2 linked regions of the Rhodopirellula bahusiensis genome follow. The protein of the gene in region 1 interacts with the protein of each later gene in a pairwise test. Links are inferred from orthologs where the notes say so. Each region holds a gene or a part of one and is shown on either strand. Other genes may lie near its edges. The genes, in order: CEE69_RS25075 and priA.

The links.
Region 2: the proteins of CEE69_RS25075 (region 1) and priA interact in binary tests that used the Escherichia coli proteins (3 or more experiments, as listed by UniProt). The link is inferred for Rhodopirellula bahusiensis from one-to-one orthologs.

What each region holds. Positions count from the first base shown.
Region 1 is NZ_NIZW01000025.1:401-4,692, reverse strand. What follows is about bases 1-2,696. They hold CEE69_RS25075 (single-stranded DNA-binding protein), read left to right. Parts: upstream 1-944; coding sequence 945-1,448; downstream 1,449-2,696. Other genes in these bases: CEE69_RS25060 (hypothetical protein), read right to left, coding at 2,520-2,696; rplI (50S ribosomal protein L9), read left to right, coding at 1,527-2,060; rpsF (30S ribosomal protein S6), read left to right, coding at 488-910; pth (aminoacyl-tRNA hydrolase), read left to right, coding at 1-446. Also shown: more of CEE69_RS25060, read right to left, coding at 2,697-2,915; CEE69_RS25055 (hypothetical protein), read right to left, coding at 2,905-3,120; CEE69_RS25050 (hypothetical protein), read right to left, coding at 3,117-3,449. UniProt on the Escherichia coli protein: Plays an important role in DNA replication, recombination and repair. Binds to ssDNA and to an array of partner proteins to recruit them to their sites of action during DNA metabolism. Acts as a sliding platform that migrates on DNA via reptation.
Region 2 is NZ_NIZW01000007.1:359,660-367,197, reverse strand. The notes cover bases 1,861-4,878. They hold priA (replication restart helicase PriA), read left to right. Parts: upstream 1,861-2,186; coding sequence 2,187-4,571; downstream 4,572-4,878. Other genes in these bases: CEE69_RS11095 (helix-turn-helix domain-containing protein), read right to left, coding at 4,602-4,878; CEE69_RS11105 (DUF1583 domain-containing protein), read left to right, coding at 1,861-1,881. In the rest of the region: more of CEE69_RS11105, read left to right, coding at 1-1,860; more of CEE69_RS11095, read right to left, coding at 4,879-5,645; CEE69_RS11090 (endonuclease/exonuclease/phosphatase family protein), read left to right, coding at 6,151-6,990; CEE69_RS11085 (SRPBCC family protein), read left to right, coding at 7,110-7,538.

The sequences.
Region 1 (4,292 bases):
AGGGAGAGATCAGCGAGTGTCGCATCGAAAACGAAAAGGTTTTGGTGCTTTGCCCGCACACTTACATGAACGCCAGTGGGCAAAGTGTCCGCAAGGCAATGGATTTTTACAAACTTTCCCCGGAAGACATCCTCGTCATTTGTGATGACTTGAACCTCGAAACCGGTCGCGTTCGATTGCGACGATCTGGTTCCGCAGGTGGTCAAAAAGGCCTGGTTGACATCATTCGTCACCTCGGCAGCGAACAATGGGCGAGACTAAAGATCGGAATTGGACGTCCGCCAGCGAAATGGCAGGTGTCCGATTATGTTTTGGGCAAGTTTGACAAAACCGAATTAGAAGAAATGGAACATGCCGTCGTGCATTCCTGTGACGCCACCGCTTGCTGGGTGGCCAATGGAGTGACGGAAGCCATGAACCGTTACAATGCCGCCAGCGGCGCTTAGTCAATTTATTTCCCGTTCCCGCACCTCCCGCGATCTTTCCCGTGGCAAAAGTCAACACTTACGAAACGCTGTTCATCCTCGATAGCAACCACTACGCACGCGATCCCGGTGGCGTCGCCAAACAGCTCGAAGAGCTGATCGCCGAGAACGGTGGTGAAGTGCAAGTCAGCCGGATGTGGATGGAGCAAAAGCTCGCCTATCCAATCGAGAAGCACCAAAAGGGCACCTACTACCTGATTTACTTCAGCATGGAAGGCCCCAACTTGACCACGCTCGCTCGTGCGTTCGCATTGTCGGAGCCCGTCATTCGTGAGCTGACGATCAAGTTGGACCCACGTTTGGTCGAGCCAATTTTGGCCAACGCTCGCGGCGAACACTTCGCCGGACCAACCGGTGAAGAAGGTGCCGCTGAAGAGTCATCCGAAAACTCCGGCGAAGCGGTTGCTGAAACCGCGGATGCTTGATTTTGATTGATTCGAATTCTCGGAGGACTTAACCATGGCAAGTTTTAACCGCGTGATGTTGATGGGCAATTTGACCCGCGACATTGAACTGCGTTACTTGCCCAGTGGGATGGCCGTCGCGGAGTTTTCGATCGCAGTCAACGAAAAACGCAAAGCGTCCGATGGACAGTGGGTCGAAGATGTCTCGTTCTTCGAAATCACGCTTTTTGGACGCACCGCAGAAGTTGCCAGTGAATACCTTTCCAAAGGTTCACCGATCTTCGTCGAAGGCCGTCTGAAACAGGACACGTGGGAAAAAGACGGTCAGAAGCGTTCCAAGGTCAAAGTGATCGGCGAACGCATGCAAATGATCGGCGGCCGAGGTGAATCCGGTGGCGGTGGTGGAGGCGGAAGACCCGCTGCTTCACGACCGAATTCCGGTGGGGCTCCTGCCGAGTCGCAACGTTCCAACTACGTCAATTCCAATACTCCTTCCTCGCATGATTCACAACCGACCGGAGACGGCCCTGGTTACGACGAACCGGACATTCCGTTCTAGCATCCAGCCCGCCAAGTGACGTTTTCGATCACCTCCGATCATCCCGAATCAGAACCCTTTATCCTTCGACCCTGAACCATGTCAAAATCAGCGACTAGCCACTTCAAGCGGCTTCCAAAAGGCCAGAATGGCGGTATCGAACTGCTGTTGATCCACAACGTTGAACACCTCGGACGCCAAGGCGACTTGGTCGAAGTCAAAGCCGGTTACGCGTTGAACTACTTGTTGCCACAAGGTTTGGCAACGATCGCAACCGACCACCACAAACGGATGGTCGAGAAGCACCGTGAAAAATTGCGTGCGATCGAATTGGAAAAGCTGAAAAGCTACCGCGAGCAAGCCGACGAATTGGCCAAGCAGTCGATCACGATCGAAGCCAACGCCAACGACGAAGGTCACTTGTACGGCAGCGTTGGACCTCACGAGATCGTCGACGCTCTCAAGGCCAGTGGCATCACCTTGGCTCAAGACCAAATCCGTTTGGAAGGTCCTTTGAAAGAGTTGGGTCTGTACACGGTGAAGATTCACCTGCACAGTGAAGTCGATGCCAGCCTGAAGGTTTGGGTCGTGCCAACGGTTGCGGCAGAAGGCGGCGAACCAGGCGCCAGCTGATCTGGACTGCGATATTTTTGGCGTTGCAATCCGCGACGCAAAACGCCAGAAGAGATAGAAGCAACCGTGCACCGATGTTCGACTTTCGTGTCGAATGCTTGCACGGATTGCACTGAGACACGACCAGGCCTTGAGTCTGGTTGCCACGGGGCTGTGGCGGAACTGGCAGACGCGCTAGATTTAGGATCTAGTTCCTTCGGGAGTGCAGGTTCGATTCCTGTCAGCCCTATCGAATAAACGTCGTTTTTTGCGGCGTTTCCACAAAGGCGGGTTACCTTCGGGTTACCTGCCTTTTTGTTTTTGGCTCGCTGCATTAACTCGATTCCTTCTCGGTTAGAGCGGTCCATTGCATCCACCGGACGGACTATCTCTCGCAAGTCCGGGCCTGCGAACCGCACGGGTCAACGTTCAAAGTCCTGGGAGGACCCAAGGCGGGCCCCCAACTCCGCACGCCTCGGGTCAAACATCCTGTTCGTCCCTCCCGGTGATCAAGTACTGGACCACCGATAGCGTGCGGTAGCGACGATGCCCCGAATCCGTGCGGCGAATCTCGAGCGTCCCGTCGTCTGCCATGCGTTTGAGCGATGACTCTGAGACTCCCGAATAGCGAACCACCTCTTTGGCTCCGCGGTGTCGTTCCGAAAGGAACTCGATGTCGTCGGGTTCCAGCTTGTCCCGGTGGTCATCGATAAACTGCTCGGTGCTCGACTTGGACGGCGTATCGGATGCCTTCCCGCTCAACTCGATTTCTTTCTCGATGATCGCCAAACGAGCTCGCCAATCAATCAACGCCTTTTCGGCCTCGGCTGTTCGCTCGATGGCTTCCCGGTAGCGGTCAAGAGCTTCAAGACTCATCGGTTCCGTCCCATGCTTCAAGTGCAAGCCGAAACTCGTATCCCGAAACGAGCGACTTCGCGCCGATCCGCTTCACGGGGCAACCGATCTGCTCGCAAGCGTTTTCGCATGACCTCGCTTGCTTGTATCCGAGAATGACCGCCAACGCCTTGGTGGTATAAACCCGGTTGTCGTCGATGATGCCATCATGGTTGGTCGATGTCATTTGGTTTTGTCCTTTGTTCGATCGCATTCGGGGCACTTGCCGCGGCTCATCGCTGCGGAACACTTGGGGCACGGGGTCGCAACAAACTTTCCGCCAACGGATCGCTTCTGTTGTTTCCGCTTGATGCTTTCTCCACGGTCTTGATGGGTCGCGGACACTCGCATGACCATGTCGTTCAAAACTTGGCCGTGATAAACGAGAGTCGCCCCCATGCGAACGCCCACCACGTTGTTGGATGCCAACTCGGCTTCTGCATCAATTCGGCTTCGATACCCGCAAAGGTTTTGCACCTCCGCGATTGAGTACGTTTCGAAATTCGAAAACATCATGGTTGTGTTCCTCCGATGGCCAACGACTCGGCGAGCTCCGCTCGCTTCCGATCAAACGCTCTGGTCCCACGGTTGCTTGATGGGATCCGTTGGAACAATCCGCGATTTTGCGTGCGGGCATGGGAGTGATTTGCCGCGTCTTGTCTTTGGCGTCCCGTGTGGCTCGCTGTCGCACGCTCTCGGTTCTGTGGCTCATTAATCGCGTTCGGTGCTGAACCGCTGCGAGCGTTGACGGTGTGAGACGGTTTTTCGCTCCGCTCCCGGTCCAGTTCATCGAGACGCACGGCGGCGGCTTTTTCCGCATCGGTGGCGAAGCGATCCAGGCCAGCCGCGGCCAACTTGCGGAACGTCAGCCCCTCGATGATGAACTCGGCAACGCCACGGGACAGCCCATCACGCCGGACGGATTCGCGGAGCTCGTTGGCGTCACGCTTGGCGGGTCCATCGATTCGATCGGCGGCACGCTGGGCGGCTTCGTGCTCATCGAACGGCGGCGGGGTCTTGCCGGTTAACCAGTTGGCAAGCTGCCCTGGCTCCCATCGCTGGGCCTCACGGTTGCCTCCGGCCTCGATGAACAATTCGCGAACGTACCCGGTCGACCAACCAGACTGGCGACCGGCATCCACTGCGACCGCGGCGGATTTCAATCCCCATCGAAACATCTCGTCCACCACCTCCGCCCATTGATCGGGGCGATTGGTGGGGGCGAATGAATCTGCGATTGATGGGGCGTTTCCCATGGCTTCTGGCCAAGACGGTCTTGGCTCTGTGCCAAGTGTGGCATGGCATGGTGCCAAGTCTGACTTGGCGTCTGGCCAAGTCTGTGTTGGCATGGTGCCATCA
Region 2 (7,538 bases), on another replicon or contig:
GGCACGCGTGGGACCGTTCGGAATTTGCAAATCACGGGAAGACCAGTCGTTCCCGAGACGGTTTATCCGTTGCTCGAGGGGGCTCGCAGTTGGAAAGCTTACCAAGACGATGCCGATCAACGATGGGCAACGACCGACGACCACGCGAACGGATTCATTACCGGCAAGCGAATTGAAAATGTTGGGCACACGTCCGTGGAATGCTTGGCTCACTACCATCGTCCGATCCTCGAGGATGGCGTGATTGAGTACGAGTTTTTCTATCAATCCGGTGAGTACAGTGCTCACCCCGCGATTGAAAGACTCGTCTTTCGATTGGATGCAGATGGCGTGCGACCACATTGGGTTCACAATCCGTCGGTTGGAATGACATCAACTGCGACGGCTTCGAATCCCGATTCCATTCCGCTTCGTTTGAAGGAGAACGATTGGAACCGTGTTCGTTTGACCATTCAGGGCGATCAACTACAGATTGCGGTCAATGACGTTGACGCATTTCAGCACGGTCTCATTCAACACCAGCGCCGGTTGGGGCTCTATTACGTCGGGAGTGAATCGAAGCTCAAAGTTCGAAACATGACATGGACTGGCGATTGGCCAAAGAGTCTACCCGCTCCGCAACAGCAGGAACTCGCGAGCGATGTGCCGGAGTTCCTCGCTGGACTGGAAACGATGCAGGAGCACACGCGGATTGATTTCACAAAGCCAATCGATCGCACTCGTTTCGATACCCCGAGATCCAGAGCCCGATCCTACGCTTCGCCATCCGGGCTTCGAATCGAACCGGATGTCTTGCCCGGATTCAGTTCCTATTTCGTTGGCGACCGGCATCGCATATCCGGGGACTTTGACGCCACGTTGCGTTTTTCGAACTTGACGGGCTCAGCAGAAACCGGGCAGGCCGATTTCACGTTGCGGTTTCTTGACGAGCACGGCAATCGCTACAGTGCCGCACGTAGCTATCGTGCTGCTGGCGAGGAACTCGCCACGATGCGGTGGATGTATTTGGGAAAAACAAAAAAGGTTTTTGACTCAAGAAAGACAGGTGATGAATCGAGAGAAGGCAGGCTCCGACTCATCCGACGCGGTGACACAACGTATGCACTCATCGCGCACGGTGACTCCGACCGATTCCACCTCTTGGGTACCAGAGCCGTGCGTGACCCTGTCTCAACCATGGGACTTCGCATTGAGGCAAGCCGCATGAAGGCGGGAGAATTGTCCGTCGTGTTGGAAGAGTTGGTGATTCGCACCAGTCCACCAGGATCAAAAGATTTGGATCCTCGCGTGACCGCATTGGAACGTGTCACAAGAGAATTCAGGCATCGATCGATTGTGGATTCTTTTCAACCCACTACTCGCGAGTTCGCAGAGATGATTCATGCGAGTGTGACAGAAAGCGGAATCAAGATGATCGCGGATCATGATTCCGCATTGATCGGATACAGCAAGGCCTTGAGCGGAGACTTTGAGATCACCGTGGACATCGGAACTTTACAGCTGAGCGACGATAGCAAATTCACGATCGGACTGGACGTCGGTGACCAACCCAACAAGGCCGAATTGACTCTCCAGCCGAGGGACGACAACGGCTTTCGAATCACGGCGCAGATTCCAAATCGAAAGAACAAGGACAACAATTTCCAATCGAACAACATGGACATCGTCGACCTCGATGCGGTTCGAACGCTGCGTTTGGTGCGTCTTCAGCGGACGATCTTCTTTGTTTGCAAAGGCAAAACCAAGAGCAAAGTCCTCGGGTACGCGGACATCGGGACGGAGGACATCCGCCCTGGTTCCATCCAATTCACGCTTGCCTCTGAATCGCAAATGTCAAGCTTGGAACTGGAGAAGATCGAGATCCAGTCAGCGAATCCCTGACACAAAAAACGACTGGGAATCGGCGGGAGAAAAGGTATTGGGGCCGATGGCCACCGGGTCACCCATGCATCCGATTTGCACTGCGTTGTCCACGACGGACCCATTTTGGGTGAATGAGCCTGGCTGGCTCCGGAGAAGTCCGCGTCAATCGCTCGGGCTGGAACTCCCGAAGAGGCTCGTGGTGGGGTAGGGCGGGGCAGGGTGGTCTTGGCGCAGACGTGGCGGGTGACCAGACGTGTCACGGGGTGAGGCGATGATAGATGGGTTATCTTGCGCCCGCCGGGAAGAAAAGGAGCTCACACGTTATGTTGTCTGATTCATCGATGCCCGATCTGGGCGAACCAACTTTGCACTTCCCTCCTTTTGCCGCCGCACCCGTGCCCGCAGACTCGTCCGAACCAACCCAGAACGAATTGTTCGAAACCGATCCTCCTCCCTGGGAGCTGACGGTCGGCGAAGACGTTCAGCTTGCGTCGATCGTGTTCGCTCGATCGCCACACGGGCCCTACGATTACCGAATCCCGGACGATTTGCTGGATGTCCTCCGCCCGGGGATGCGTGTGGGCGTGCCGCTGGGGCATCGGAAAAAGCCCACTCCGGGTTGGTGTGTGTCGATCAAGACCGGCAACGCGGCACAGCAAAAACTTCGCGACGTGGCCGAAGTCATCGACGACGAACCGCTGTGCGATGCGGCCCTGGTTCGCTTGGTCATGTTTATCGCTCACTACTACCAAGTTCCGGCGGGCCAAGTCTTTGACACGTTGATTCCCGCCAGCGTTCGCGACAACGCGGGCACGCGGAAGACGACTTACTTTCGACCGGCACCGGGGCTGACCGAAGAACAAATTGCCAAGTTGCCATCCAAGCAACAGTCGGCGATGCGGTTTCTGATCGCTCAAGATCGACCGATGACCGCGGCAGAAATCGCGATCATGGCCGAGTGCACCGAGGACCCGATTCGGCGGTTGCGAAAGAAAGAGCTCTTGATCCCCGAAGTGCGACGAGAGCTCAGTCAAAACATCCGCATTCGGGCTCAGTCCAACGATGGCGAAGCCAGAAAAACGCATGAGCTGACGGCGCAACAAGAGAACGCGTTGTCTCGCATCAATTCAGCCGTCGACAGCGGACGCGGGCGGACGTTGTTGTTGCACGGCGTGACCGGCAGTGGCAAAACGGAGGTCTACATCCAGGCGATTGAACACGTCGTCAAGCAAGCGGGATCGGCGATCGTGTTGGTGCCCGAGATCAGCCTCACACCACAAACCCGTGGGCGATTCGAAGATCGTTTCCAGAACGTCGCGGTGTTGCACAGCCAAATGTCCGCGTCGGAACGTCACTTCCATTGGCAGCGGATTCGTCGAGGAGAAGTCCAAGTCGTTATCGGGCCTCGCAGTGCGGTGTTCGCACCGCTGCCGAACTTGGGGCTGATCGTGATCGACGAGGAACACGACACCTCGTTCAAGCAAGACAAGCAGCCACGCTATCACGCTCGCAAGGTGGCTCACGCCCGAGCGATGGCACTTGGCATTCCGTTGGTGCTGGGTTCCGCGACGCCGTCAATGGAAGCTTGGCATGCGACGCAAACCGGGCACGCGGAACTGGTCACGATGTCGGAGCGGGTCGGCAATCGTCCGATGCCCGATGTCCAACTGGTGGACTTGCGGGTCAAAGAGGAACGCGGCAAGGGCGGCGCGATCAGCCGACCCTTGCATGCTGCGGTGTTGGAGACGCTGAAGGAAAAAGGGCAAGCGATTCTGTTGCTCAACCGACGTGGTTACGCGACGACGATCCAGTGTCCCGCTTGCGGCACCGTGTGTGCGTGTCCCGATTGTGACATGCCGCTGACTCATCACCGTGACGGCGGCAAGGCGATGTGCCACTACTGCGATTACACGATCCCGACGCCGCCCTGGTGTCCGGCGTGTCGCTTCGATGGGATTCGCTACGGCGGTTTGGGCACGCAGAAATTGGAAATGGAAGCCAAGGCTCGGTTCCCCGATGCTCGCATTGCTCGGATGGACAGCGACACGATGAAGCGGGCTGGCAGCCACCAACGGGTGCTGTCGGAGTTTCGTGCCGGCGAGATCGATGTGTTGCTCGGCACGCAGATGATCGCGAAAGGGTTGGACTTTCCCAACGTGTTGTTGGTTGGCGTGATCAACGCGGACTCAGCGTTGCACTTCCCGGACTTCCGCGCCGCCGAACGAACGTTCCAATTGGTCACTCAGGTCGCTGGTCGAACGGGACGTGGCGATCGTGGCGGCCGAGTGATCGTGCAGACGTTCACGCCGGAGCACCCGGCGATTCAAGCCGCGGCGAGGCACGACTATTTGAAGTTCGTCGAAGACGAGATGGTGAACCGCAAGAAGTTCAACTACCCACCGCTCGGCAGCGTGGCGCGGATCATCATTCGCGGCCCGCTGGAAGACAAAACCGAATCCGTCGCCGACGCGATTGTTGACCGCTTGGAAAAGGCTCGCGATCTGCTCAAGGCAGAGGTTCGGATCCTTGGGCCGGCACCTCCACCGATCGTCAAGATCAGCGGCAAGTATCGGTTTCACTTGTTGCTTCAGGCCACCGAAGCGGCGGTCGTCGGCGAAGTCATCCGTCGAGGTTTGGCCGACTTCAAAGTCGACCCCAAAGAGGAAATCGAATTCCTCGTTGACATCGATCCAGTCAACTTGATGTGAATGCGGCGTGTTGCAACAACGGAGAACAGTTTAGGCCGCTTGTTGCTCGAACGAACCGCCCATTGGTCGTTGCAGTCGTTTGATCATCGCAAGAGCACTACGAATCATCCGCCGGCGAATGGCGGACTTGTCAACGGATTTGACTAGCATCGCAAAGTGTTTGAAGGTGGACCAATTGGTGTATTCATCCTTCGATAGAATCCGTGGGTCTTCTCCGAACCAATAGATCGGGTAGTTGAACTCGGGTTCCGTGGTCGGTTCAGGAATGAAGCCAATGGTGGCAAGCCTTCGCTCATTCAATGGACTCGCCGAGAACGAAACCATTTCGAAGTCCGACTGATTGGGGGATTCTGCCAGAGAGGCCACTTGAGCGAAGGTGATCGAACTGAGTGATTTGGTGACTTGGTACCAAGGGCGGCGACATTGGTTGGTGAACTCGGTGACTGAATCAAGCAGCAAGTACTGGGATTGGTCCGCTAAGTCGCCCGCGGAGATGTCCAGCCAGCCCAGTTCGCCGTTGCGGAACGCTTGGAACGATTCGGTGGTCAGCGGCAATACGATGCTGGCCCCACAGATTGTTTCGTTGATGCGATCCAAGCGAATGCAGCCCGGGTTCTGACGCCACAATTCGATGTACCGTTGTTCGTAGCGAACGTACACTTGGTTGATCGCCTTGTCTCGCTGCAACGCTTCCTGCTGGCTTTGAGACGACCCCCATTTTTGAATGTGTACGCTGAAGTTTTCTCGCATCTGCCGAACGATCTCCGCCACTTCGGATTCGTTGCGACACATGCTGCCCTGGTCAATTGGGCGATTGTTTCGGAATCTGTCCACAATGGACCAGGGAAGATCCACAAACGCATCTTGACCGGTGCCAGGATCAATTCGGACCAACTGGTCTGATTCCACGCCCAACGCGGTCGCGATTCGCCGCATCGTCCCGCTGGAAACATTCTGACCCGATTCAGCAAACTGGACGGTCCGTGCCGAAACTCCCGCCCGCGTCGCAAGTTCCAACTGCGACAGCCCTAAACTTTGGCGAACTTGCTTCAGTTGAGCGTTGGCTTGAGCCATTCAAAAACCTGATTTCTTGTTGAATTCGAACCTGGCTAGCGCGACCTTTGCGCACGAGGCATTTTGCCGTCCATTACCGTGTCAGTTGCCAGTCGCTTCGTCCGAGACGAATCGTCAATTGAAAATGCGATTGCGGGGCAACGTCTCGCACGCGAGCGACTGGCCTTCGGATCTCCCCGCTGGCTTTGCCAACAGGGTTCCCACCGGTCGTTGCGTGGACCGCCAGTGTAGTTGCGCTGGCCGACGAATCGAAGCCTATCCAAACGCTCCAGTGCGTTCAACGCTCCGATTGATTTGCTGCCGAGTCCGGCTATCGGGTGGGTGAGGAATCTTGGAAGGATTCCGTCCTGGGTAAGAGCAGTTTCAACACACTCGGTGGAGATTGAAGTAACCTCCCTCCGGATTGCTTCGGTGAGTTCGAGCCGAACGGATTCTCGTCCACACAACATCAGATGTTTGGTCAACTGCTTCCAACTTGCTACCTGCTTCAAACAACGTGAATTGAATGTCGACATTGCCCGTCAAAGTCACTCTGCTGCTCGCAACCGTCTTTGTCTCGTTCCATTCGGCCCCGCAGGTGCAAGCACAGGATTCGGCCTCGCCGATTCGGTTGAGGGTGTTGAGCTACAACATCCATCACGGGGCAGGAAATGACGGCAAGATCGATCTGGATCGTTTGGCAAACGTCATTCGAAAGGTGGAACCTGATTTGGTAGCGGTCCAGGAAGTCGACCAAAACACCCGCCGGAACGGAATGGTCAATCAAGTCGAAACACTAGCGGCCAAGTCCGGTTTGTTTGGGGAATTCGCAAAGCAAATCGACTACGACGGCGGAGAGTATGGTCAAGCGATCCTTTCGAAATACCCGATCGAATCGCTCGAAGTGCACTGGTTGCCCGGAGATCCCATCCGGGAACGCCGGATCGTCGGAGTCGCTGAAATGCAGATTCACTCAACCCGATTGCGTTTCGCGACGACCCACTTGCACCACGTTCGTGCTGACCTGCGGGAAAAGCAGATCGATGAGCTCAATCGACTGTTTGCCAACGGTGACCAGCCGACTGTTATCGCGGGCGACTTCAACGCGAAGCCCGCTTCTGAGGCCATGCAATTGCTGCAAACAAAGTGGAAGGTCTCGACATCAGAATCGATGCATACCTTTCCCGCGAAATCACCCAACCGACAACTCGACTATGTTGCGATGTGTCCTGCCAGCTCGTGGCGGATCGTCTCAACCGAAGTGCTGGACGAACCGATTGCCTCGGATCACCGACCATTGTTGGTGGTCGTTGAATTGAAAACGAATGGCGGGCCAACCGGCGACTATACAGGTGAGCAGGACTGATTCGGGCGAAACTCATGAGCAGTTTCGGTCGGGAAATTGCGTCGTAACGCTGTTCCACCGCGATTTTGCTAGGATATCCGGAGTCGGTACGCCAGCCACTCCGAAGGGACGAATTCACCATGCCTGCTTTTCATATTCAGCGTTCCCAGACCATCGATGCTGATGTCAGTGATGTCTTCAATGCAGTCACAGATTATTCGACTTGGACTCGGTGGTCGCCCTGGTTGCAAGTGGATCCCGAAGCCGAAGTGACCGTCAGCGATCCACCAAACGCGAACGGTGCGACCTACCACTGGAAAGGTGAATTGGTTGGCGAGGGCTCGATGACACATCGTGAACTCCAGCCTCCGAAGAACTCGTCCTCCAACGCATCCATGTTGGCCGATTTGGCTTTTGTCAAACCGTTCAAGTCGGAATCCAAGGTCGAATTTGAAATTGAACCGGTCTCGACGGATGGTCGACCGGGTTCGAAAATCACCTGGCACATGCGAGGTAAGTTGCCTTGGTTCTTGTTCTGGATGCGATCGATGATGGAGACGTTCGTCGGC